Regions from separate parts of the Nocardioides sp. CF8 genome, predicted to be linked through region 2. Evidence: riboswitches for the same ligand, from Rfam matches in the RefSeq annotation. Region 2 holds a riboswitch; the other holds the start of a gene.
What was found. Region 2 has a riboswitch for cyclic di-AMP ahead of CF8_RS20680 (C40 family peptidase). Riboswitches for the same ligand answer to the same signal wherever they lie in the genome.

Region 1: it holds a riboswitch for cyclic di-AMP, as region 2 does, so the genes downstream of both, CF8_RS13170 (C40 family peptidase) here and CF8_RS20680 (C40 family peptidase) in region 2, are expected to answer to the same signal.

The regions. Positions count from the first base shown of each region.
Region 1 covers NZ_CM001852.1:2,692,915-2,704,777, reverse strand. The annotation lists gene CF8_RS13185 (DEDD exonuclease domain-containing protein) at 1-1,212, opposite strand, end outside; gene CF8_RS13180 (hypothetical protein) at 1,275-1,544, shown strand; gene CF8_RS13175 (hypothetical protein) at 1,604-1,810, shown strand; cyclic di-AMP (ydaO/yuaA leader) riboswitch at 1,969-2,133, shown strand; gene CF8_RS13170 (C40 family peptidase) at 2,147-3,139, shown strand; gene CF8_RS21060 (hypothetical protein) at 3,177-4,388, shown strand; gene CF8_RS13160 (M48 family metallopeptidase) at 4,385-5,605, shown strand; gene CF8_RS21590 (Flp family type IVb pilin) at 5,608-5,772, opposite strand; gene CF8_RS13155 (Flp family type IVb pilin) at 5,849-6,031, opposite strand; gene CF8_RS13150 (response regulator transcription factor) at 6,229-6,876, opposite strand; gene CF8_RS21055 (sensor histidine kinase) at 6,848-8,419, opposite strand; gene CF8_RS13140 (type II secretion system F family protein) at 8,419-9,351, opposite strand; gene CF8_RS21050 (type II secretion system F family protein) at 9,351-11,249, opposite strand; gene CF8_RS13130 (CpaF family protein) at 11,246-11,863, opposite strand, start outside.
Region 2 covers NZ_CM001852.1:956,482-968,344, reverse strand. The annotation lists gene CF8_RS04735 (DUF3048 domain-containing protein) at 1-587, opposite strand, end outside; gene CF8_RS04730 (HupE/UreJ family protein) at 716-1,615, opposite strand; gene CF8_RS21840 (hypothetical protein) at 1,658-1,831, opposite strand; gene CF8_RS04725 (metallophosphoesterase) at 1,828-4,776, opposite strand; gene CF8_RS04720 (hypothetical protein) at 4,831-5,367, opposite strand; gene CF8_RS20680 (C40 family peptidase) at 5,773-6,342, opposite strand; cyclic di-AMP (ydaO/yuaA leader) riboswitch at 6,347-6,506, opposite strand; gene CF8_RS04710 (SDR family NAD(P)-dependent oxidoreductase) at 6,712-7,479, opposite strand; gene CF8_RS04705 (hypothetical protein) at 7,517-8,635, opposite strand; gene CF8_RS04700 (HIT family protein) at 8,677-9,099, opposite strand; gene CF8_RS04695 (sulfotransferase family 2 domain-containing protein) at 9,092-9,724, opposite strand; gene CF8_RS20675 (hypothetical protein) at 9,776-10,438, shown strand; gene CF8_RS04685 (NAD(P)/FAD-dependent oxidoreductase) at 10,444-11,598, opposite strand; gene folE (GTP cyclohydrolase I FolE) at 11,595-11,863, opposite strand, start outside.

The sequences.
Region 1 (11,863 bases), 1.7 Mb from region 2:
GACGACCGCGGCATAGGTCGTCGGGTCGGCGCTGCCGTCGCAGGGGGACAGGCATCGCCCCATCTCGGCGAGGACGCAGGGGGTGCGGGAGGGATTGACCCCGATGTGGTCGGAGCACTGCCGGACGGGGAACGTCTCGTGCAGGGCGGCCAGGCACTTGTCGGCAGACTTCTTCGACGAGAACGGGCCGAGATAATCGGCGTCGTCGTCGAGCACGCGACGCACCAGGGACAGTCGCGGCCAGGGCTCGCGGGTGAGCTTGACGAAGTGCATCTTCTCCGGGAAGCGGGAGCGGCGGTTGTACTTCGGCTTGTGCTCGGCGATCAGGCGCAGCTCGCGGACCTCGGCCTCGAGCGGGGTGGCGCAGGTGATGGTGGAGACCGACTCGGCCAATCCGACCATCTCGCCCATCCGGGTGCGGGTCTCGGACGCGGTGAAGTAGGTGCGCACCCGGCTGCGCAGGTCCTTGGACGTGCCGACGTAGAGGACGCGCGCGCGGTCGTCGCGGAAGAGGTAGACGCCGGGGGCGTGCGGCAGTCCTTCGGCCAGGTGGCGCTTGCGGCGCTGGGCGGTGGAGACCCGGGAGGTGAAGGTCTGGAGCTCCTCGAGGGTGTGGACGCCGACACCGCCCAGTCGCTCCATCAGTCCGTGCAGCACGTCGACGGTCGCGCGCGCGTCGGACAGGGCACGGTGGTTGGGGGTCGTGGTCGCGTTGAACAGCTGGGCGAGCGAGGAGAGCTTGCAGTTGGGCGCGTCGTCGCGGGTGATCACGCGGCGGGCGAGCTTGGCCGTGTCGAGCACCTCGAAGGCGGGCCACGCCAGGTCCTGGGCGCTGGCGAAGTGGCGCAGGAAGCCGACGTCGAAGGGGGCGTTGTGGGCCACCAGCACGCTGCCGGCGGCGAACTCCAGGAACGCCGGGAGGGCGGAATCGATGGAGGGCGCGTCGCTGACCATCGAGTTGGTGATGCCGGTGAGCACGGCGATGAACGGCGGGATCGCCGCATGCGGGTTGACCAGGGTCTGGAACTCGCCGAGCACCTCTCCGCCGCGGACCTTGACCGCCCCGATCTCGGTGATCATCGACCCCGCCGCCGCAGATCCACCCGTCGTCTCGAGGTCGACCACGCAGAAGGTGATGTCGCGCAGCGGCCGGCCCAGCTCGTCGAAGCTGCGCTGGGCCTCCCATCGGGAGGTGGTTGCTGCGGTGGTCATGTCCACGACGCTAGGTCCGACCACCGACATCGTCGGGGACGCCGCGCCACTAGGCTGGATCCGTGACCACAGAACTGCCGACCTCGTCCCACCGCTGGCGCTGCGGCGGTTGCGGCAACCTGACCCGCTTCGACGTGACCCGCACACGGCGCACGACCGAGTTCTGGCACTTCGACCTGGCCGGCGATCACGCGGTGGAGTCCACCGAGGTCAGGGGCGAGTCCGTGGAGTCGGTGTCGTGCCGCTGGTGCGGGCGCGACGACGCCATCGAGATCGTGGACCGCAACGAGGCGGCCCTGCTCGGCGAGGACCCCACCACCAACCCTGGCTGAACACGCCTCCGGTCGCTCGCGACCGGCCGTTGTCGGTGCTCGGTGGCACGGTGCGTCACATGACGACACGAATCGATTGCGACAGCTGCCTGGTGCGGGGACTGGCCTGCCACGACTGCGTGGTCACCGTGCTGCTGGGGCCACCGCCCGAGCTCACCTTCGACGACGACGAACGCCGCGCCCTCGAGGCGCTGGCCGATGGCGGCCTCGTGCCACCACTGCGGCTGGTCCAGCCGGTCACGGGACCCATCGTGGAATCGGCCTGATCCGGCCTCGACGCCCCATCAGTCACGTGAGCCACACCACAGCAACGACACGCGGTCTGCATCGGGACGGAGATTGGCAGCAGTGCCGGGGGCGGACTACGCTGACCCCTCAGGTGATCGTGGAAGTGGGCCACTCGGGTCCGCGCGAGCACCGCGTCGAGTTCGATCCGTTGACCCCCCGGTCAGTGGATCGGAGCCGGGGAACCACTTCCCGTCTGGGGTGAATCGCCTCCAAGGACATGCGCTCGCGCATGCGGAGGAGGCGTAGGGCATGTCGTGCCCGAACCCGTCAGCTCACCCGGTAGACGTACGACACACAAGGGAGAACACCCGCTCGTGAATCACGACCGGATGCGACTCGGCAGCGCCTTGCTGGGAATCACCGCGATTGCCGCCATCGGAATCATCCCCGTTTCACCGGCCCAGGCTGACCCGGACATCAAGGATGTCCAGGCCAAGGTCGACCGGCTCTACCACGAGGCGGAGCAGGCCTCGGAGCGATACAACGACGCCAAGCTCGACCTCGCCGACCTCCGCAAGGACCTGTCGGCCCTCCGCAGCGACGAGCAGCGCCAGAGCGCCAGGCTCGACGCGGTCCGGGGCGAGGTGGCTGACTCGATCCTGCGCGGCTACCAGGGTGAGTCGATCTCCACCGTCGGCCAGGTCGTCGTGTCCGACGACCCGGGTGCCTTCCTGGGGCAGCTCTCGACCATGTCGGGCTTCAACTCCCTGCAGGACAACATGTTCGACGCCTACTCGACCGAGCTCGAGGCCCTCGACCTGCGCCGCGACGCCACGGCCGATCGTGCCGCCGAGATCGCGGAGACCACCGACGACCTCGCAGCCGAGAAGAAGACGATCGACACGAAGCTCGAGGAAGCCGAAGACCTGCTGGCCGACCTCGAGGCCGAGGAGCGTGAGCGTCTGATGACCTCGTCGCGCTCCGAGACCACGCGCATGCCCGCCTCGGTGCCCGCCTCCGGCAGGGCCGCAGCGGCGATCTCCTACGCCATGGCCCAGGTCGGCGACGCCTACGTCTACGGCGCCACCGGCGACAACGCCTTCGACTGCTCGGGCCTCACCATGCGCGCCTGGGGCGCGGCCGGTGTCGGTCTCCCGCACTCGTCAAGCGCGCAGTACGGCTCCGGCCCGCACATCTCCGCGAGTGCGCTGCAGCCCGGCGACCTGGTCTTCTACTACAGCCCGATCAGCCACGTCGGCATGTACATCGGCAACGGCATGATCGTGCACGCAGCCAACCCCGGCACCGGTGTGGCCGTCTCCGGTCTCCACTCCATGCCTTACGTCGGCGCGGTTCGCCCTGGCTGATCGCCCGACCTCGAAGACCGGTCGCCCACGTTGGTGGGTGGCCGGTCTTTCGCTGTGTGTGGGGCTGGTCGCAGCAGGCGTCTGGCTCGTCGGTGGCGACGAGCCCTACCGGGCCGACCTCTCCGACGACTCGGCTGCGCCGACGGCGCAGGCGGGCGCTGCGGCGGCCGTCGTCCAGGACCTCGTCCGGGCCCTGGCTGCAGGTCACCCCGACGCCGCTGCCGAGCTCGGGCGTCCGGACGATCCTGCGTCCGTCGGGCTCCTGAGGGCAGTCGCCGACAACGCGCGCGAGCTCGGACTCGTCGACCTGTCGGCGCGCTACGTCGACGAGGTCGGGGCGGTCGCGCCGGACGGTTCCTGGACCGCCGCCGTCGACCTGACCTGGGCGATCGACGGATTCGATGAGGAGCCGGCACACGCCGAGGTGCTCGTCGCGTTCGCGCCCGACGACGGGCGCGTCGCCATCACCGGCCTGGGCGGCGGCGACCGCATCTCGCCGTTGTGGCTGCGTGAGCGGCTGGTCATACGGCGTACACCCCGGGCCCTCGTGATGGCAGCCGGCGAGCAGGCCGCCCGGGAGGCGCGCGTCTACCTCCAGCGGGTCCGCCGAGCGGTCCCCGTCGTCCGGGGCGTGCTCCCGCAGTGGCGCCCCTCGGTCGTCCTGGAGGTGCCGGCGAGCAGCGAGGCGCTCGATGACGCGCTCGACGTCGCTGACGGGACGTATGCCGGTATCGCCGCGGTCACTGCCGCCGCCGACGGCTCCCAGCGCACGAGCGGGCCGGTGCGGGTCTTCGTCAACCCGGAGGTCACGGGGCGGCTGCGCGGCGCGGGTGCGCAGGTCGTGATCAGCCACGAGCTCGTGCACGTCGCCACCGACGCGACCACGGTCTCCCTCGATCCCTGGCTGCTCGAAGGCTTCGCCGACTACGTCGCCCTGCGCGACATCGGGCTGCCGTTGAGCACGACGGCTGCCCGGGCGCGCGCGCTCGTGCGCCGCGACGGGGTGCCCGACCACCTACCCGGCGTCGCCGAGTTCGACACCTCGTCCGACAGTCTCGAGGCCGCCTACGAGCTGGCCTGGCTCGCCTGTGTCGAGGTCGCTGCCCGGGTCGGCGAGCGCGGCCTGGTCCGGGTCTACGACGAGGCATCGGACGGTGCGACCACGCGCCGCGCTCTGGCGTCGGTGGGACTGACCCCGGGTGAGGTGCTCCGGGGGTGGCAGGTCCGGCTCAGGGGGCTCCGCCCGTGACCGCTCGCCGCTGCGCGCTCACCGTGACGCTGGTCGCGGTGGTCGGGTTCGTCGTCGTGGCGGCGCTCTGGGTGCCGTGGCAGCCGGTGCCGGGTGGTGCGCCCAGCGCCGTACGACCCGAGACGGTGTTCACGGCCGAGCAGATCAGGCGCGGCGAGGACTACGCAGCCTGGGCCCGTCGGTGGAGCCTGCTGTCACTCGCCATCACCCTCGTGGTGGCGTCGGCGCTCGGGTTCACCCGCTGGGGCGAGCGGCTGATGGAGCGGCTGCCCGGCCGCTGGTGGGCGAAGGTCGTGCTCGGCGTGCTCGCGATCAGCCTGCTCGGTCGGCTGGCGACCCTGCCGTGCAGCGTGATGCTGCAACGGCACCGGTTGGCCAACGGTCTGAGCACCCAGACGTGGGTCGGATATGCACGCGACGTGGCGACGAGCGAGGTGGTCGCCGTGGTCACCACGTCGGTCGGGCTGCTCGTGCTCCTCGGTGTCGCACGACGCTGGCGTCGCGCCTGGCCGGCGATCGCGGGGGGACTCGTCGGGGCGCTCGTGGTGCTCGGCTCCTTCATCTATCCGCTCGTCGTCGAGCCCCTGTTCAACGACTTCACGCCGCTGACCGACCCCGGGCTCAGGTCGGAGATCTTCGTGCTCGCGGACCAGCAGGGAGTACGGCTCGACGACGTGCTCGTCGCGGACGCGTCTCGGCGTACGACCACGCTCAATGCCTACGTCTCCGGCATCGGCAACACCAGGCGGGTGGTCGTCTACGACAACCTGGTCGAGTCGCTGCCGCGAGACGAGGCCCTGTCGGTGATCTCCCACGAGCTGGCGCACGCGGCGCACGGCGACGTCGTGATCGGTACGGCGCTGGGCGCCCTGGGAGGGGCCGCCGGAGTCGGCCTGCTGGGACTGGTCGTCACCACCCGTCGCAGACGCGGCCGACCGGGCCTGGCTGATCCGCGGATCGTGCCCCTCGTGCTGGCGCTCAGCGTGTGGGCGACGCTCGCGGCGAGTCCGCTGGAGAACGGCGTCAGCCGGCAGATCGAGACGCGCGCGGACGTGGAAGCGCTGAAGGCGACCGGGGACCCGGTCGCCTTCGTGGAGATGCAGAAGTTGTTGGCACTGCGCTCGCTGGCGGATCCGACGCCGCCTGTGTGGCTGCAGTGGTGGTGGGGGAGTCACCCCACGGTGTTGGAGCGGTTGGCGCTCGCGACCGAGGACTGACCTCAGATGTTGCGGCCGAGCTGCGGGGGGATCTCCTGGAACAGGGCGAGGACTTCCTCGCCGAACAGGCCGACGGAGACGATGATCGCAGCGGCGATCATCGCGACCATCAGGCCGTACTCGACGGCGGTCGCGCCGTCCTCGTCATGCTTGCGGGTCATCGTCATTGCTCACTCCTTGGGCCGGAACGTACCGAGGGCCGGCATCCGCGTGTGAACGCGGACACCGGCCCCAGGTGTTGGATCAGCGGCCCTGCATACCCGTGGTGACCTCGGTGAACAGCTTGACGAGCTCGTCGCCGAGGAGGCCGACGGTGAGGATGATGGCGGCGGCGATCAGCGCGACCATGAGGCCGTACTCGACGGCGGTGGCGCCCTTCTCGTCGTCACGGCGAGCGTTGAGCATGAGGCTGAGGAACTGGATCATTTCGATATCCCTTGTGTGTGATGAATGGTGGAGAGTCTTGGCCCGTCAGGCACCAGACCCGACAAGAAGAAGTCTGTCCGAGGGGCGGCGTCTGCGAATCGGATGATCGGTCGGGACCGCCTAGTCCCTTTTGACTACCGTGACGCAACCCACTGGACTGGACCGGGTGGTCCAGACGTGTGCGTCCGGCCGGCCGGTCAGAACCGCTGCGTCGCGACGTGGTCCAGGAGCCCCATGCGCATGGCCGCGACCAGCGCCTGGGCGCGGTTGGCGGCGCCGAGCTTCTGGTAGATGTGCGTGATGTGGGTCTTCGCCGTGGACTCGCTCATGAAGAGCCGGGAGGCGATCTCCCCGGTGCCCAGACCGTCCGCGAGCAGGGTCAGCACCTCGTCCTCGCGACCGGACAGCTTGGGGGTCACGGGTCCCGTGGCCCGGCGCATCATCGCCTCGCTGAGGCCGGTGCACAGGAAGGTCCTCGGGGCGACCGCCGCGTGCTTGGCGGCGCTCACCACCTCGGTCGCCTTGCTGTCCTTGCCGACGAAGCCGGACGCGCCGGCCTCCATCGCCGCGAAGATCTGGTCGTCGCCGGCATGCATGGTCAGCACCACGACGCCGGTCGTGGCGTTGGTGGCACGGATGGCGCGCACGACGTCGAGGCCGTGTCCGTCGGGCAGCTGGAGGTCGGTGACCACGACGTCCGGGCGGAGCTGCTCGAAGGCCACGAGGGCGTCGGCCACATTGCCCGCCTGACCGACGACGGTCGTCTCGGTGTCTCGTTCGAACGCGCGAGCCAGGCCCTGACGGATCAGCTCGTGGTCATCGACGAGGAGAACTGTGGTGCTCATGTCGAGTCATCCCTTCGGTGGCGACGTGGTGCTTGGTCTGGAGCAGCACGACGGTGCCACCCTCGGTTCGTGGCGAGATCGTGAGCTCGGCGCCGATGCACTGGGCACGCTCGCGCATCGTCTGCAGGCCCCAGTGCTTCTCGCGCGGGACGGCGTTGCCGACGCCGTCGTCCTCGATCTCGAGCCTGATGCTGGCTCCGTCGCAGACGAGGGTCACCCAGAGGTTCGTCGCCTCGGCGTGCCGGCGCACGTTGCCGATCGCCTCCTGGGCGACGCGCAAAAGCTCGACCTCGGTGCGGCGGGGGAGCGGCGGGCCCGACTCGTCGAGCACCAGGTGGACCCGCAGGTCCGTGCCGTGGCTGACCTCGCGGACATATTCCGCCAGCGCACCGGCCAGTTGGTGGTCGGCGACATGGTGGCGCAGGTCGAAGATGGAGAAGCGCAGGTCGGCGACCACGCGGCTGATCTCGTCGCGCAGTGACGCTGCGAGCGACTGGACGCTCGACTCCGAGGTCATGGACTCGATCTCGTCGACGACGTAGCCGAGCGCCACGATTTCCTGGGCGACGCCGTCATGCATCTCGCGAGCGATCCGGGTGCGTTCCTCGGACGTCGCCATCAGGCGCACCTCGTCGAAGGTCACCGCGGTGTCGAGGCGGAGGACGAATTCCTCGGCGACCTCCTGTGCCATGGCCAGCAGCTCGAGTGTCCACCCTGCCTCCCGGACCAGCACGACGGAGCCGAACGTGTTGTCCGCGACGGCCAGGCAGATGGACGCGATGCTCGGGTCCACCTCGCCGTCGACGTCCGGGGGCGGCTTGAGGTCGCCGTACGACGAGATGAGGTCGACCTCGTCCTGTCGGCCGTGCAGCAGCACGGCCGAGCGCGAGGCCCCGGTCGTGCGCCGCAGTGCGGCCTCGAGCTCGGCGGCGAGCTGCACGCTGTCGAGGCCGACCGCGCCGGCGCTCGTCAGGTCGTGCAGCTGGGACATCAGCTGGTGGGCGGCGGCGAACGGTGCCTGGCGGGCCTCCAGGTCGCGCACGGAGCGCGACTGCCAGCCGGCCAGCTGGCCGACACCCAGGCCCATCACCAGCCAGGGCACCGACTCGAGGATGCGCGCGACGTCGGTGCGGCCTTCGCTGAGGATCGCGGTCGCGATCACGGCGATGGCCCCGACGAGGGTCACGTTGAAGCAGGCCACGGCGCCATGACGAAGACCGGCGATGACAGGCGGTGCGGCCAGGTAGACGAGCAGTGCCGCTTCGGGCGGAGCACTCGTCAGGACCAGCGCGCTCAGGAGGGCCTCGGTGACAGGCAGCCACGACCCACCCCTGGTGAGCACGCCCAGCTCCAACGTGGAGCAGGCGACCGCGATCACCCCGAGGGCCAGCAGCACGGGCAGCGCGCGGGTCGCGTCGGCGGTGCTCAGCAGCAGGCCCGCGGCCAGCGACAACGTGAACGTACGGATGGCGGCGCTCGCACGCGCGGAGCGGGCGGAGACGGGGATGCCAGTGAGGGGATCGGGCCGGACCTGGTTGCGCATCAGCGGTTGCTGAACGTCTCGGCGATCTGTAGACCGGCTGGTCCGAGGATGACGATGAACAGGCACGGCAGGATGAACATCACGAGCGGGATCATGATGCGCACCGGCACCTGCTGGGCCTTCTCCTCCGCCCGCTGGCGGCGCTTGACCCGCATCTCCTGGCTCTGGATGCGCAGCACCCGGCCGATCGGGATGCCGAGGGCGTCCGCCTGCACCATGGACAGGCAGAAGGACTTCAGGTCGGGCAGCGAGGAGCGCATCGCCATGCTGCGCATCGCCTCGGCGCGGCCCACGCCGATCTGCATCTCCTGGAGCAGGCGGTTGAACTCCTGGGACAGCGGCCCGGTCGTGTTCTTGGCGACGCGTGCGACCGCCGAGTCGAAGCCGAGGCCGGCCTCGACGGAGACGGTCAGGAGGTCGATGGCGTCGGGCAGCGAGTTTCGCATCAGCTTCTCGCGCTTCTGGCCTGCGTTGTAGAGCAGCACGTTGGGCAGGACGTAGCCGAACCCGGCCGCGAGGCCGGTCGCGACGATGACCCGCAGGAAGGACCAGTCCAGGCCCAGGAAGTAGAGGAAGCCGAGGACGGCGAAGACGCCGAGCCCGAGCACCTTGAGGCCGATGATCCGGCTCACGTCCCAGCTGGGCGGGTTGCCGGCGATGTTGAGCCGATACTGGAGCTTCTGGGCGGTGTCTGCCCGCACCATCTTGCGACCGATGTCGACGAAGCGGTCGCCGAGCGGGCCGATGACGCGCTCGACGAACGGGAGCTCGAGCTCCGCCTTCAAGACGTCGGGGGCGGAGTCGATCGCCTGGATGGCGGCAACGGACCGGGCGACGCCACGGCGCTCGCTGGTCACGACGCCGATCACGGACAACGAGAGCGTGATGGCGGCGACGAGCAGGAGCGCGCCGGCCAGCAACATCGGGGACATCAGACCTCCACCTTGGCCAGCTTGGACATCGAGAAGGAACCGAGGGCAAGGAGAACGAAGGCGGCAAGCAACATGATGTATCCAGGGAACGTGGTGTACAGGGGTCGGACGTACTCGTTGTTGACGAAGTAGAGATAGACGAAGATGGCGGGAGGCAGGAATCCGAGGATGTATCCCGACAGGCGACCTTCGGCGCTGAGGGAGCGGACCTGTCGCTTGAGGTACTCACGCTCGCGCAGGGTGTCCGCGACGGTGTTGAGGATCTCGGCGAGGTTGCCGCCGACCTCACGCTGGATGCGGATCGCCATGACGACCCAGGCGAAGTTCTCGCTCTCCATGCGCAGCGCGACGCCGTCCATCGCGTCGGTGATGTCGACACCGAGTCGCTGCTCGATCAGGGCACGGCGCAGCTCGCCGGCGATTGGCTCGTGGCCCTCGCGCACGACGGTGTCCACGGCCTGGGGCAGCGAGAGACCCGCCTGGAGCCCGCCCGCCATCAGGCCGAGGGACTCGGCGAGCTGGGCGTTGAAGGCGTTGAGCCGACGGCGGTGCCTGAACCTGAGGTAGATCCACGGGAGGACCGCTCCACCGATCAGGCCGAGCACGGCCAGGCCGGGGCCGCCGAGGATGAAGCAGACGAGGGCGGAGCCCACTGCGATGCCGACGTGCATGAGCAACCACTCGGCTGCGGTGAGCGCCGACCCGGCGCCGGCGAGTCGCTGGGCGATCCGTGTCTCCATGTCGGCGCTGACGACCTTGTTGGTCATCGCCACTGCGGAGTCGAGAGCCCCGGAATCTGCCGTGGCCTTCTTGCGGCTGCCGGGCGTGCCACCCGTGGAGCCGAAGTAGGAGTCCAGACGGCGCTCGGCGTTCGAGCGTCCGATGCGGGGGCCGGAGATCACGATGCTCATCAGGCCGACGAGCCCGAGGAAGAGGACGAGTGCGCCCAGCAGCATCAGCGGCGTGCTCACGAGGGCCTTGCCGTTCTCGACCACGTCAGGGATCGAGGTCGCGGCGGCGAGAGTGACGAACGCCGAGTCGGTGTAGGACGTCTCGTCGGCCCGGAGCGTCACGGTGATGGACGCTTCCTCCTTGGAGTCGTCCGGGGCGTCGAACGTCACGAGGATCTGCTGGGCGAGTGCGTCGGCCTGCGCTGCGAAGACCGTGCTCAGGGCAGCCGGGTCGGCAGGGATGACCTTGCCGCCGGTGTCCTCCGCGAGACCCGCGATCTCCGATGCCTTGGCCGAGCGGCCCAGGGAGACGACGTCGACGACGACCTCGCGGTCCTCGGCCTCGCTGGACGCCACTTCGAGCGTGGTCGCGCTGCCGGTGTCGGCACCGTCGGAGAGGAGGAGCACGGCGCGCGACCCCTCGGCACCGACGATGTCGACGCCCTCGAGCAGGGCGTCGTAGACGCTCGTGCCCTTGCTGAGCTCGATGCCCAGCAGGGCGGTGCGGATGGCGTCGTGGTCGGTGGTGGGCTCGATCGTCTGCTGGATGTCGCCGGCGAACGTCACGAGACCGATGGCCACGTCGGCCGGGGCCTGGTCGAGGAACGCGTTGACAGCGGCTGTGGCGGCAGCGAACTTGGCGCCGCGCATGCTGTTGCTGGCGTCGAGGACGAGGACGGTCGAGCGGTCGATGTCGCCCGCCGACACGATCTTCGCCGTGGCGTCGACCGCTCGACCGTCCACCTCGACCGCGACGGACGAGGGGTCGGCGATCGCGCCGGTGGGCAGACCGTCCACCGACAGCACCAGGGAGACGCGGCGTTCGGCGGACTCGATGTGGTCGATGCCGATCTCGTCCGCGGCGTGTGCGGCCGGGGAGACCAGGAGTGCTGCGAGCCCTGCTGCGGCGAGGACCGCGACAGCCCGAGCGGGACGGCGGCGCGTCATTGCAGTGATCCTCCGGTGGCGAAGATGGCGGGGTTGACCTTCACGCCGTGGTCAGCGAGGTGCTCGAGGAAGCGCGGCCTGAGGCCCATCGACTTGAGGTGGCCCTTGAACTTGCCGTGCTCGTCGGTCCCGGCGCTGTAGTCGAACAGGAAGACGTCCTGGGTGGTGATGATGTCGCCCTCCATGCCGACGATCTCGGTGATGGCGGTGATGCGGCGCGTGCCGTCCTTGAGACGGGTCTGCTGGATGATGAGGTCGACGGCACTCGCGACCTGCTCGCGGATGGCGCGCACGGGCAGGTCCATGCCGGCCATCAGCACCATCGTCTCCAGACGGGCGAGCGCATCACGAGGCGTGTTGGCGTGCAGTGTCGAGATGGAGCCGTCGTGGCCGGTGTTCATCGCCTGCAGCATGTCGAGCGCGGCTGCGTCGCGGATCTCACCGACGACGATGCGGTCAGGGCGCATGCGTAGCGAGTTCTTGACCAGGTCACGGATGGTGACGGCGCCCTTGCCCTCGATGTTGGGCGGACGCGACTCCAGCCGGAGCACGTGGTCCTGGTGCAACCGGAGCTCGGCGGCGTCCTCGATGGTCACGATCCGCTCGTCGTCCGG
Region 2 (11,863 bases):
AAGTCGGCCTCGGTGCCGAAGTCGAGATAGGGCTCCGGCGCCTCCGAGCCCTTGATCCCCTTCGCGATGACGTTCGGCTGCGAGAAGAGGTTGTACGGCGCCGAGCGCGACGTCTCGCGGTAGATGCCCTTGGCTCCCTCGGTGACGAACGGGATGCCCGCCTTCTTGACCCGGTCGAGCGTGATCTGGGCCGCGCCACTGGTGATGACGTGGGCGCCGGTCGGCACGATCCCGATGTCGCTGGCGCGCATCGAGCGCACCGGTCCGACGACCTTGGGGACCTTGGAGTAGTAGAACGCCGCGAGCCGGGTCATCCCACCCTCGACGAGCTCCTCGACGACCATGTCGGCGGAACCGAGTCCGACCTGCGGGGCGCTGGACGACGTGTTGTCGACCTTCGTGACGAGCACCGGGTGGCTCGGGTAGTCACCCTCGACCTCGAGGCCGGTGAGCGGCCACAGGGCCGGCGGCTCGGGCGTCTCGCCGGCGTCGGGCTCGGCCGAGGACGACGGGCTCGACTCGGGGGCTTCGTCGCCGCTGCAGGCAGCCAGCCCGGTCAACAGGGTGGTGGCGGCAAGGACAGCCATGAGGCGTCGCAGTCGGGGGTGCACGCGTTCTCCGATCACAGGGGTCGATCAGTGGGCAGAAGCTCGACGCCCAGTGTCGCTCCGGCGCCAAACGCGGCACGGAAGGCGCGCCCGAACAGTGGTCCCGCTCACACCGGGGCGACGCCGGCGACGAGGCGGTCGACGAGCCAGACCGTCGCGGTGATCGCGACCACGACGGCCGCACCGGCCGTCACGACCTGCCCGCGGGGCAGCCGTCGGAGCACCAGCACGATCGGGAACAGCAGCGCGACCAGTGCGAGCTGGACGAGCTCGATGCCGAGGTTGAAGGCGAGAAGCGCGCCCAGCAGGTCCCAGGACGCCCGCTCGTCGAGGCCGAGCGCGCCGGCGAAGCCGAGGCCGTGCAGCAGCCCGAAGCCGAACACGACCGGCAGCCGCCACCGCTCCCCCCGCCCGACCACGCCCAGCACGGCGACCACCACGATCGAGAGCGCGATGATCGGCTCCACGACCGCGGACGGCACCGACACCACCCCGAGCGCCGCCAGCAGGAAGGTGACGCTGTGGGCGGCGGTGAAGGTGGTCGCGGCCAGCACGACGTCGCGCACCGATCGGGAGGCGAGCAGCAGCGCGACCAGGAACAGCAGGTGGTCGAGCCCGAGGAGCAGGTGCTCTCCCCCGAGCACCAGGAACTCGGCCCACTGCCGCGACTCGTGGCGCTCGCCGGGCGTGATGGCGTGGGTGTCGTCCTCCCCCGTCAGCACCGTCGTCCCCTCGGTGCCGTCGAGGTCGTGGTGCACCAGCGTCCGGGTGCTGTGCACGAAGGTCTCCGAGTCGGGGAACAGCGCCGAGAACAGCGCGTGCGCTCCGCCGGGAGCGCCCTCGCAGTCGTAGCCGAGGGTGATCAGCGCGTGGGCACGCCCGTCCCGCTCGGTCCGCTCCGGTGCCGCGGTCGGCGTCGCCGTACACCTCACGTCGTCGTAGGCGACCTGGAAGCGTTCGGAGACGTACGCCGCCACGTCGGCCCGGTTCGCGTCGAGCTGTCGCACCTGCTCGGCCGGGTCCGTGGCGCCCCAGGCCTCCTCGCGGAGCTAGGCGGACTTCATCAGCAGGTCGTACTCGACCTCGATCTCGGCGCGGACGTCGACGCCGTCCACGGTCGAGACGTCCACCCGGGCCGTCGTCATCGCACCGTGCGCACCGGCGGGGGCGGCACCGGTGCCGAGCACCAGGACCGCCCCGACCAGCGCGAGGAGCAACCTCACCGAGCGAGCACCAGGTCGTCGATGCGGACCGGGCGGCCCTCGGCGTCGAGGGTGGCGAAGATGCTCGGGTCGGACGTGGTGGTGCCGCCGCCGGCCGAGCGGGCGGTGACCACCCAGGCGTAGGCGGTGCCCTGCTTGAGACCGGTCCACGGCACGCTGGCGACCTGGCCCGACGGCACCGTGGCCTCGCCGATCACGGTCGTCGGCGCGTAGACCGCGACCGAGTCGGTCTCGAGGCTGGTGGTGCGGCTGGTGAGGTCGACCGGCAGCACCATCGTGTCCTCCTGGCCGTTGTAGCGCTTGTCGATGTCGAACTCGGTTGCCCCGAAGTCGTCGAGCAGCGGCGAGTAGGTGTCGACCGACATCTCGCCGCGGTCGACGTCGAACTGCAGCATCCGGAAGAAGCTGGCGCCGAAGCGCAGCTGGTCCTGGGGGCTGTAGCCGCCGACCTCGGTGAGCCCGAGGCGGCCCGCGGAGACGGTGTAGAACTGGTAGTCCGCCAGCAGCTCGACGACGCCGTTGCCGATCGCGCCGACCTGCGGCTTCACGTTGGTGCCGACACCGTGCTCGTGTCCGGCGAGGATCAAGAACACGTTGGGGTTGTCGCTCACGATCGTGTTGAAGAGCATCGCGCCGTCAGGTGCGGAGAACGTCGACCCGCGCCCGTCCGGGCTCTTCGACGGCTTGATGTAGTCGTGGGAGAGCAGGATCCCGTTGCGGCCCGGGAAGCGCTTGAAGATCCCGTCCGCCCACTCCGCCTCGTCCCGGGTCACGCCGTAGGACAGGCCGACGACCACGAAGTCGATCCCGCCCGCGGAGAACAGGTCGAAGTGGTTCTGGTTGTCGCCCGGCTGCCACGGGCCGCCGTAGGACGCGTCCTGCCACCGCTTCGCAGCCTCGGAGTAGCGGTCGGGGCCGTAGTAGCGGTTGTAGATCGCCTCGGGTCCGTCCTCGGTGCCCGACTGGTTGTCGTGGTTGCCCGCGATCACGCCGTTGGCGACGCCCGCGTCGTCGAGCACCCGCTGCTGGCGCGACGAGACCTCCATCTCGCCGACGGCCTGCTGCTGCATGGCCGGGGTCGCGGGCTTGCGGATGTTGTTCTCGATGATGTCGCCGGTGTGGGCGACGTAGGCGATCTTGCGCTGCTCGGCGTTCGCCGCGACCCAGCGGGTCACGTCGCCGTACGCCTTCTCCCAGATCGCGCGCTCCTCGGCCGTCTCCTGCTCGACCGCGCCCTCGGACAGGTACTGCGTGTCGGTGTAGTGGACGAGCGAGAAGTCGTAGCCGGCCGGGTCGTCGAAGCCGGCCTTGCCGCTGGCGTCGAGGTCGTCGGCGAAGGGGTCCTCGCCGGTGACGAGGACGTGCACGAGCTGCCCGTCGAGGTAGCGCCCGTTGACGGTCGCCGTCAGCACGGTCGGCGCGTCGGCCGCTCCGCGCGCGGCGGACACCGGGTCCCACCTCTGCGCCTGGAGGTTCCACGCGTGCAGGACGGCGCGCCGGGCCGGGTCGATCGTGCCCTCCCAGCGCAGCACCGGTGCGGTCACCTTGCCCTTGATGGCGACGTCGAAGCGCTGGTAGGCGACGTCCGTGGCCGCCGCGGACGACAGCGTGCCGGCGTCACCGGGCGCCAGCACCTTGGTGCTCCCGATCCGCTGCTCCCCCGGGATCTGCAACGTGGTCGGCGCCTGGTCGGTGGTGCCCTGCCAGCCCTGGGTCGGGGTGAGGATCTGCGCCTGCGCGAAGGTCGCGGTCACCGGGCCGCCGTCGGGCTCGGCCACCGTGGCGCTCAGGGTCGCGGTGCCACCGATGTCGGTCGACCCGGAGGCGGGCCTGAGGTCGGACGGCACGTCCGGGATGCCGGCGGAGCGGAAGCTGATCTCGCGGGTCGCGGTGTTGCCGAGCGAGTCGGACGCCGTGACCGCGACCGTGTGGTCGCCCGCGGCCAGGCCCGGCCCGATCGGGGCGCCGAGCCCGACCGGCCGCCCGTCGAGGGCGTACGTCGCCTCGCCCTCGATCCCGCTGGCGTCGGCGAGCTCCACGGCCAGCGAGACCGCCGAGGTGATGGTCGAGCCGGCGGCCGGGGTGGAGCCGACGACCTCGGGAGCGGTGTTGTCGACGACGAGCAGGCGCGTGGCCGTCTCGCCGGTCGTGGACGTGGCCGCGAGCGTGTGCTCGCCGTCGGTCAGCGCGGCGGTGTCGAGGGCCGCCCGGACCCCGCCCTGCGGGGCGTCGACGGAGAAGGTCAGCTCGACCTCGCGCAAGGCGGTGGCCGACGACCCGCAGTTGCCGTCGCCCATCGAGTAGGACGTCTTGATGCCCTGGCCCGTCGCCGTACCGGACGCAGGCGTCAGCGCGATCTTCGAGATCGTGAAGTCGTCACGGTTCTGCCCGCACGAGCCGGTCGTGGTCCCGGTGACGACGGTGACGGTGTTCAGCCCCGGCACCAGCCGGTCGTTGGGGAACATCACGTCGACGCGCTGGTTGACGAAGTCGCCGCCCATCTCCGCCTTCACGCCGTTGACCAGCACGTGGTTGTGGTACTTCGCCTCGATCGAGTTGCTGCCGACGTCGAAGCTGAAGGCCGCGGCGCCGTGGCCCAGGGTCGGGGTCGTCGCCAGCGGGGAGCCGTCGACGGTGATGGAGGCGACGCTGCCGGGCGTGCCCGCGAGGAACGACGCGAGCACGGGCTGCTCACCGGCCGCGATGGTGCCGTCGGCCGGCATCAGGCGCGGAGCTCCGGCAGGGGCGTTGTTGACCGTGACCGTGTGCTCGGTCTGCGCCCCCGACTCGGTGACCGCGGTGAGGGTGTGCGCCCCGTTGGTCAGGGTGGAGGTGTCCAGCTCGGTGGTGAGGCCGGTGGTGCCGACCGGGTCCCCGAGGACGAAGAAGGTGAGGGTGGCGTCCTTGCGCAGCGACGTGTTCGAGCCGCAGCTGCCGTCGCCCATCGAGTAGGAGTACTCGTTCTCCTCACCGTCGGCGACCTCGCCGAGGAGCTCGAGCTACACGTTGCTCACGACGAAGTCGTCGTGGTTGGTGCCGCAGCTGCTCTGGATGGTGCCGGTCACGACCTGCACCGTGTTCTCGCCCTGGACGAGCGCGTCGTTCGGGACCTCGAGCGTCGTGCGCTCGTCGACCAGGTCGGGCAGGTCGATGCGGTGCTCGCCGTTGACGAGCAGGTGGTTGCCGTAGCGCGCCTCGATCGAGTTCGTGCCGACGTCGAAGCTGATCCGTGAGGTGCCCACCGTCGGCGTCGCCTCGAGCCGGCCCTCGTCGGCCCACAGCGAGACGACCGAGTCGTCGGCGGTGGTGGGCGTCGAGGCCACGGTCTGCGTGCCCTCGACGAAGGCACCGTCACGCGGGGACAGCGTCGCAGGCGCCAGCGCGGTCGCGCTGGGCTTCGGCTTCACGAGGAGCGGCTGGGTCGATGCCGGGGTGATGAACGCCCCCGTGGACAGCATCACGCCGGCCAGCGTCACCAGCAGCGCCAGCGCCCTGACCGGTCGGAGGTGGACAGGGCTCGCTGAGTTGCGGCGCATCGGCGCGCGTCCTTCCGTGAAGACCTCGAGAACCAGACGTGTGGACGGGCCCGAACGGCCGGCCGGCGCTCAATCTGGTCGCTCTTCGAGAACTCCCGGGGAGCCGGGTGCGACGCCTCGGCGAACAGCCTGCGAACCACCCTGCTCACGCCAGCGCCCATACCCACGCGCACACCACGCCCACGGCCCACCGGAGCCCCGCCCGAGCCCGCCCGGAGTTACCGAACAGTCAGGTGGCCCCCAGCCAAAATCCCCAGCCGTACCCTTCGGTAGCGCAAAGGGGGGCGAGCCGGGGCGGGCGTCGCGGCCGGCAGGGCAGAACCCTCGCCGGCCTGAAATGACGAACGGCTCGCCCGCTCCGAGGAGCAGGCGAGCCGTGTCAGGCAGCTTCGTCAGGCAGGCGCGTCAGCGCAGGGTGCCGGCGAACCAGGAGCTGGTCCAGGGCGCAGCCACGGTGACCCGCTGGCCGGAGCCGGGCGCGTGCACCATCATGGCGTGGCCGTTCTGGTAGCCGATGAAGATCGCAGCGTGGTAGACCCCGCCGGAGTTGAAGAAGAACATCAGGTCGCCGGGGCGCATGTCCTGCTTGGAGATGCGACGGGTGTGGGCCGCCTGCGCACCCGAGGTGCGCGGCACGTCGAAGCCGGCGCCGCGGTAGCTGTAGTAGATGAGCCCCGAGCAGTCGAACGCGTTCGGGCCGGCAGCGCCGTACGAGTAGGCGTCGCCGCGCTGGGCCATCGCGGTCTGCTGCGCGGAGGAGATCCGCGCGGAGAGGCGCTGGGCGGACCGCTGCCGACGCGAGGCCATGGTCTTGTCGTACTTCGTGACCTGGCTGTCGGAGAGGGCGACCGCGCCGGACCGGGTGGTCTGGCTGTCGGCAGCATGGGCGGGGGCGACGGCCACGGTGGTGGCCGTGACGCCCAGGGTGACGATCGTGAGCGCGCAGGAGCGCGCCATGCGACGAATCGCAGGCATGGCAGATTCCTTTCCCACGCCTGTGAGGTGAGCTGTCGGGTTGGAGCTGGAAAGTGCTCCGTCACTCGCGTGACTTCACCCCGAGCCGCGATCGTCGAGCGACGATCCCGGCGTGGAACCTGTGGGTCCCCCACTCCTGCCCGATGAATTCGTGTCTCGGGGGACGCTCCGGACGGGCAGGATTCGGCGAACCCGGAGCGGTGGTGCTCGAGCACGCTATGCATGCGAAAGCGCCGCCGTCCAACTCGAAATGCACGAAAAGACACCGCTCAGGCGTAGCGCGTGAGCGGTGTCTCAGTGCGGGAGTGACCCCCGTCTCGCCGCTGCTGTGAGCGGCGTCTCGCCGCCCGTGTGAGCGGCGTCTCGTCGTCAGCCGAGCTTGGCGCCGCCGTCGACGTAGAGCGTCTGGCCGGTGATGTAGGACGCCTCGTCGCTGCACAGGAAGGCCGCGGCAGCCGCGATGTCCTCGGGGAAACCGACCCGGCGGACCGGGTTGTGGTCGGCGTTGAGCTTGCGGAACTCCTCGACGTCCATCTTCAGCCGGGCGGCCGTCGCGTCGGTCATCTCGGTGGCGATGAAGCCGGGCGCGATGGCATTGGCGTTGATGCCGAACGGGCCGAGCTCGATGCCGAGAGTGCGGGTGAAGCCCTGCACGCCCATCTTGGCCGCGGAGTAGTTGGCCTGGCCGCGGTTGCCGAGCGCGGAGACGCTCGAGAGGTTGAGGATCTTGCCGTACTTCTGCTCGACGAAGTGCTTCTGGGCGGCCTTGGTCATGTTGAACGGGCCCTTGAGGTGGACGCCCATGACCAGGTCCCAGTCCTGCTCGGTCATCTTGAACAGCAGGTTGTCGCGGGTGATGCCGGCGTTGTTGACGAGGATGTGGATCCCGCCGAGCTCGTCGACGACAGCCTGGATCGCGGCCTCGGCGGCCGCCACGTCGGAGACGTCGCAGCCGACGCCGATCGCCAAGGCATCGTCGGTCAGCTCGAGCCGGCCAGCGGCTTCCTGCGCGGCTGCCTCGTCGAGGTCGACGATGGCGACCGACGCGCCCTCGCTGGCGAAGCGCTGCGCCGTACCGAATCCGATGCCGCGCGCGGCTCCGGTGATGACTGCGACGCGACCGTCAAAGCGACCCATGGTGACTCCTGACATCAAAGAACTGGACGGGCCGACCTTAGTACCCCCACGACCGCGCCTCGTCCCAGGCCAGCACCTCGCGCCAGTGCTCCCTGCGCGCGAGCGTAACCAGCGCGTCCTCGTCCTTGGTGACCGGGTCGAACGTCGAGAGCACGGCGCGGGGCGGGCCGGCATCGCAGGTCGCGGTGTGGGCGATGACGAGCCGCTCGTCGCGGGTGTCCACGAGCGAGATGCCGCCCCGGCTCCCCGGCACGCGGACCACCTTGACCTCGCCGGCGCGGTTCTCGCGGGTGATGAACGAGCCACCACACGGACCGTTGCCCTCGTAGTAGGACCGCCCGCCGACGACCCGCACGTCGGAGTCGTCCCAGCTCGGGCCGTGGAAGCCGGGTGAGGTCGTGGGCCGCAGGCCGGCCATCGGCGTGACGGTGCCGTCGAGGCCGACGGTGACCAGCTGGCTGCCCTGGCGCGAGAAGCAGGAGGCGAGCAGCGTGGTGGCGGCGTGCCAGCGCAGCGGTCGACACTCCCCCGGCGTCGCGATCTCGCGGCCGGTCGAGCCGTCGAGCGGCAGCACGGCCAGGTGGCCGACGTCGGCGACCAGCACCGCCGAACCGTCGGGCGTCGCGATGGCGCCGCCCTGGGAGGCCTGCCCGACCACGCTGCGCTCCCCGGCCCACGTGATCGAGAGGATCTTGCCGCTCAGGGTCTGCGACAGCACGCCGGCGCCGTCGGGCCGCAGCCCGGTGGCCATCTCGCGCCGGGGCAGCGCGAGGGTCTGGCTCGCGCCGCTCTCGAGGTTGAGCCGGACCGCCTGCGCGCGGGCCAGGCTGACGTAGCGCTTGAGCAGGGCCGTGCGGGTGTCGGCGTCCCAGTCGACCAGGGTGAAGCTGCTGGGGTCGACGCCGTGCTCCAGCGGCTGCCGGCGCGTGGCGTGGAGGGCGTAGCGGGTGCCCTCCGGGGAGATCAGCTCGAGGCTGCGCGCCCGGACCCGGAGCTCGCCCTGCCGGGGGACGCCGCGGTCGATCGTCGCGAGCACCCATCCGTCGCCGACCCGGTCCCACGGCACGCTCGAGCGGGCACGTACGGAGCCGGCCTGGGCGGGCGCCACCAGGGTGACCATCAACAGGACCAGCAGCGGTCCGAGCAGCTTCCTCATGCCCCTGTGACGCGGCCGGTGCCCGAATCGTTGCAGGGGGCTCAGTGCGCGAGCGCCTCGCGGAGCCGGGCGGCGTGGTCGTCCATCTCGCCGGCACCATATTTCGTGCGCGGCCAGAAGAAGCCGCGCAGTCCGTCGCCCTTGGTGCGGGGCACGACGTGCAGGTGCAGGTGGGGCACCGACTGGCTGACGGTGTTGTTGATCGCGACGAAGGAACCCTGGGCCCCGAGCGCCGTGACCGCGCTCGCCAGGTCCTGGGCCGCAGCGAGGAAGCCGTCGCGCTGCGCTGCCGGCAGGTCGGGCAACGTCTCGACGTGGGCGCGCGGCACGAGCAGGACATGACCCTTGAAGACCGGCCGCTGGTCGAGGAAGGCGACGACGTCGTCGCGCTCGAGCACCACTGCTGCCGCCGCCTCGCCGCTCACGATCTGGCAGAAGACGCAGCCAGCCCGCGGGCTAGTCATAGGTGTAGCCCCACTCCTCGCAGTCGGGGGCATAGATCCGCGCGATGCGATCGCGGGTCGCCGGCGTGTAGTGGTCGCGCCAGTGGCCGGTGCTGAGGGACTTGTTGCGGTGGGGCAGCGGCGCCTCGGGGAGCCCGATCTCCTGCAGCGCGTGCGCGACGTCCGCGGCCAGCGACTCGGTGCGACCGATGAAGTCGACTCGGCGGCCGGGCGCGAGGAGGTAGTCGATCTGCGGCATCGCCAGTCGCGGGATCTCGTCGGTCCCGCGGAGGATGAACTCCTCGAAGTCGGCGAACTCGGCGACCCGGCGCCACATCTTGTTGCCGTCCTTCATGCCGCCCCGCTTGATCTGGGGCTTGCCCGACGCGGGACCCCACGCGTGGTTCCACTTGTCGATCATCGACCACCACGAGACCATCCGCGCCCACGGGTTGCGCACCATCGCGAACGACCAGTAGTCGGCGATGTCCGGCTCCAGGGCCAGGATGTCGCCGTACGGCGCATGGCGGGTCATCTTCTGCTTGCGGACGTCCGGGACGTGGGCGCGCAGCATCTTGTCGATCGAGTCCCCGCCGGTCTTGGGCACGTGGACGAACACGAACCGGTGGTGGTCGGAGATCAGCACGCGCCGAGGCTAGCCCACGGCGCGGACGGCCCCGGTGCAAGGATGGTGCGCGTGATGGCACTGCCCGACTACGGCTTCGTGTTGCTCGCGCTGTCCAAGACCGCCAGCACGAGCCTGGAGCGGACGCTCGCGCCGTACGCCTCCCTGGTCATCAGCAGCCCGCCCGGGATGAAGCACCTCGGCGCCAGCGGCTTCGAGCGCAAGATCGCGCCGCGGCTGGCCGAGTCGGGCCACGAGCGCGGGTCCTACGAGGTCGTCACGATGTTCCGCGACCCGGTCTCGTGGCTGGAGTCGTGGTGGCGCTACCGCGCACGGGACGGGCAGGAGGAGCGCCGGCCGGACAAGTCCACGGCGGCGGTCTCCTTCGAGGACTACGCCCGCAGCTACATCGCCGGTGACCGCCGGGTGCCCACGCCCCGCGGGCGTCCCGCCAAGTTCATCACCGTCGACGGGCTCATCGGCGTGGACAGGATCCTCGCGGTGGAGCGGCCGGACGTGTGGCAGGCCTACTTCTCCGAGCGGCTCGAGCGCCCGCTGGAGTTCGAGCGCCGCAACGTCTCGACGGCGCCGGTCCGCGGTGAGCTGACCGATGCCACGCGCGAGGCACTGCGCGAGCACCTCGCTCCCGAGTGCACCGTGTGGGAACGGCTCGCCGGCACCGGCGAGTGGGCGGGCGCTCGCGGGACCCCGCTGGCCGTGCCCGGCAGGGCCTGAGCTCCTCAGCTGCCCTGACGGACCCGCTCGGCGAGCTCCTTCGACCGGTCCCACTCGTTGATGTGCATCGCGGCGACCAGCGTGTCCCCGCGGTGCCACCAGGCGACGAGCGAGTCCTCACCGCTCGAGCCCGGCTCGATCCGGACCGAGTCGCTGCCGGCGGCCCCGGGGTGGCCGAAGTACTCCAGGCCGAGGTCGTACTGGTCGGAGAAGAACGACGGCAGCTCGTCGAAGGAGACGTCCTCGCCCATCAGGGCGTGCGCCACGGCCTTGCCCTGGCTGACGGCGTTCTGCCAGTGCTCGACGCGCACGCGCTCCTTCAGCAGCGGGTGTGCGTGGTTGGCGACGTCGCCGGCGGCGAAGACGTCGGGGTGGCTGGTGCGCAGGCCGGCGTCGACCAGGATCCCGTTGTCGACGTCGAGCCCGGCGGAGCGGGCGAGCCCGTCGTCGGGAGCGGCCCCGATCCCGACCAGCACCAGGTCGACCTCCAGCTCGCTGCCGTCGTCGAGGACGGCGCGCCTGCCCTGCAGCGACTCCACCGAGGTCGAGGTCCGCAGGTCGACGCCGTGCTTGCGGTGGACGTCGGCGAGGCGCTGCCCGACCTCGGGACCGAGGGCCTTGAGCAGCGGCTGCTCGGCCGGTTCGACGAGGGTGACCTCAGCGCCCAGGCCGCGCGCCGTGGCCGCGACCTCCATGCCGATCCACCCACCGCCGACCACGAGCAGCCGGGTGCCGTCGACGATCCGCTCGCGCAGGTGACGGGCGCTGTCGAGACTGCGCAGGTAGACGACCTCGAGCTCGCCGGTGGACGCGAGCGGGAGCGTGCGCGGCTGGGCGCCGGTGGCGATCAGCAGCCGGCTGTAGGGCTGCCGGCCGTCAGCCGTCGCCACGACGTGGTCGTCGAGGTGGATGCTCTCGACGAACATGCCCGTCCGGAGGTCGACGTCGTGCTCGCCGTACCACTCAGCGGGCTTGAGGTAGGCGTCCTCCGCCTCGGCCCTCCCGCCGAGGTAGTCCTTCGACAGCGGGGGTCGTTCGTACGGCGGGTGCGACTCGCCTGCGAACACGACCAGCTCGCCGTCGTAGCCGTTCTCGCGGAGCTCGACCGCGGCGTTGCCGGCCGCCATCCCCCCTCCGATGATCACGATCGGCTCGGTCATCGTGCACCTCCATGGACGAGGGTGAGGAACTCGGCGCGCGCCGCGGCGTTGTCCCGCAGGTGGCCTCGCAACGACGACGTGGTCGTCGCGGAGCCGGGGGCGCGGGCGCCGCGCAGCGTCATACAAGTGTGCTCGGCGACGAGCAGCACGCCAACCCCCTGCGGGCTGAGCTGCTCCTCCAGCAGGTCGGCGACCTGCATCGTCAGACGCTCCTGCGTCTGCGGTCGCCGGGCGAAGTGGTCGACGGTGCGGGCCAGCTTGGACA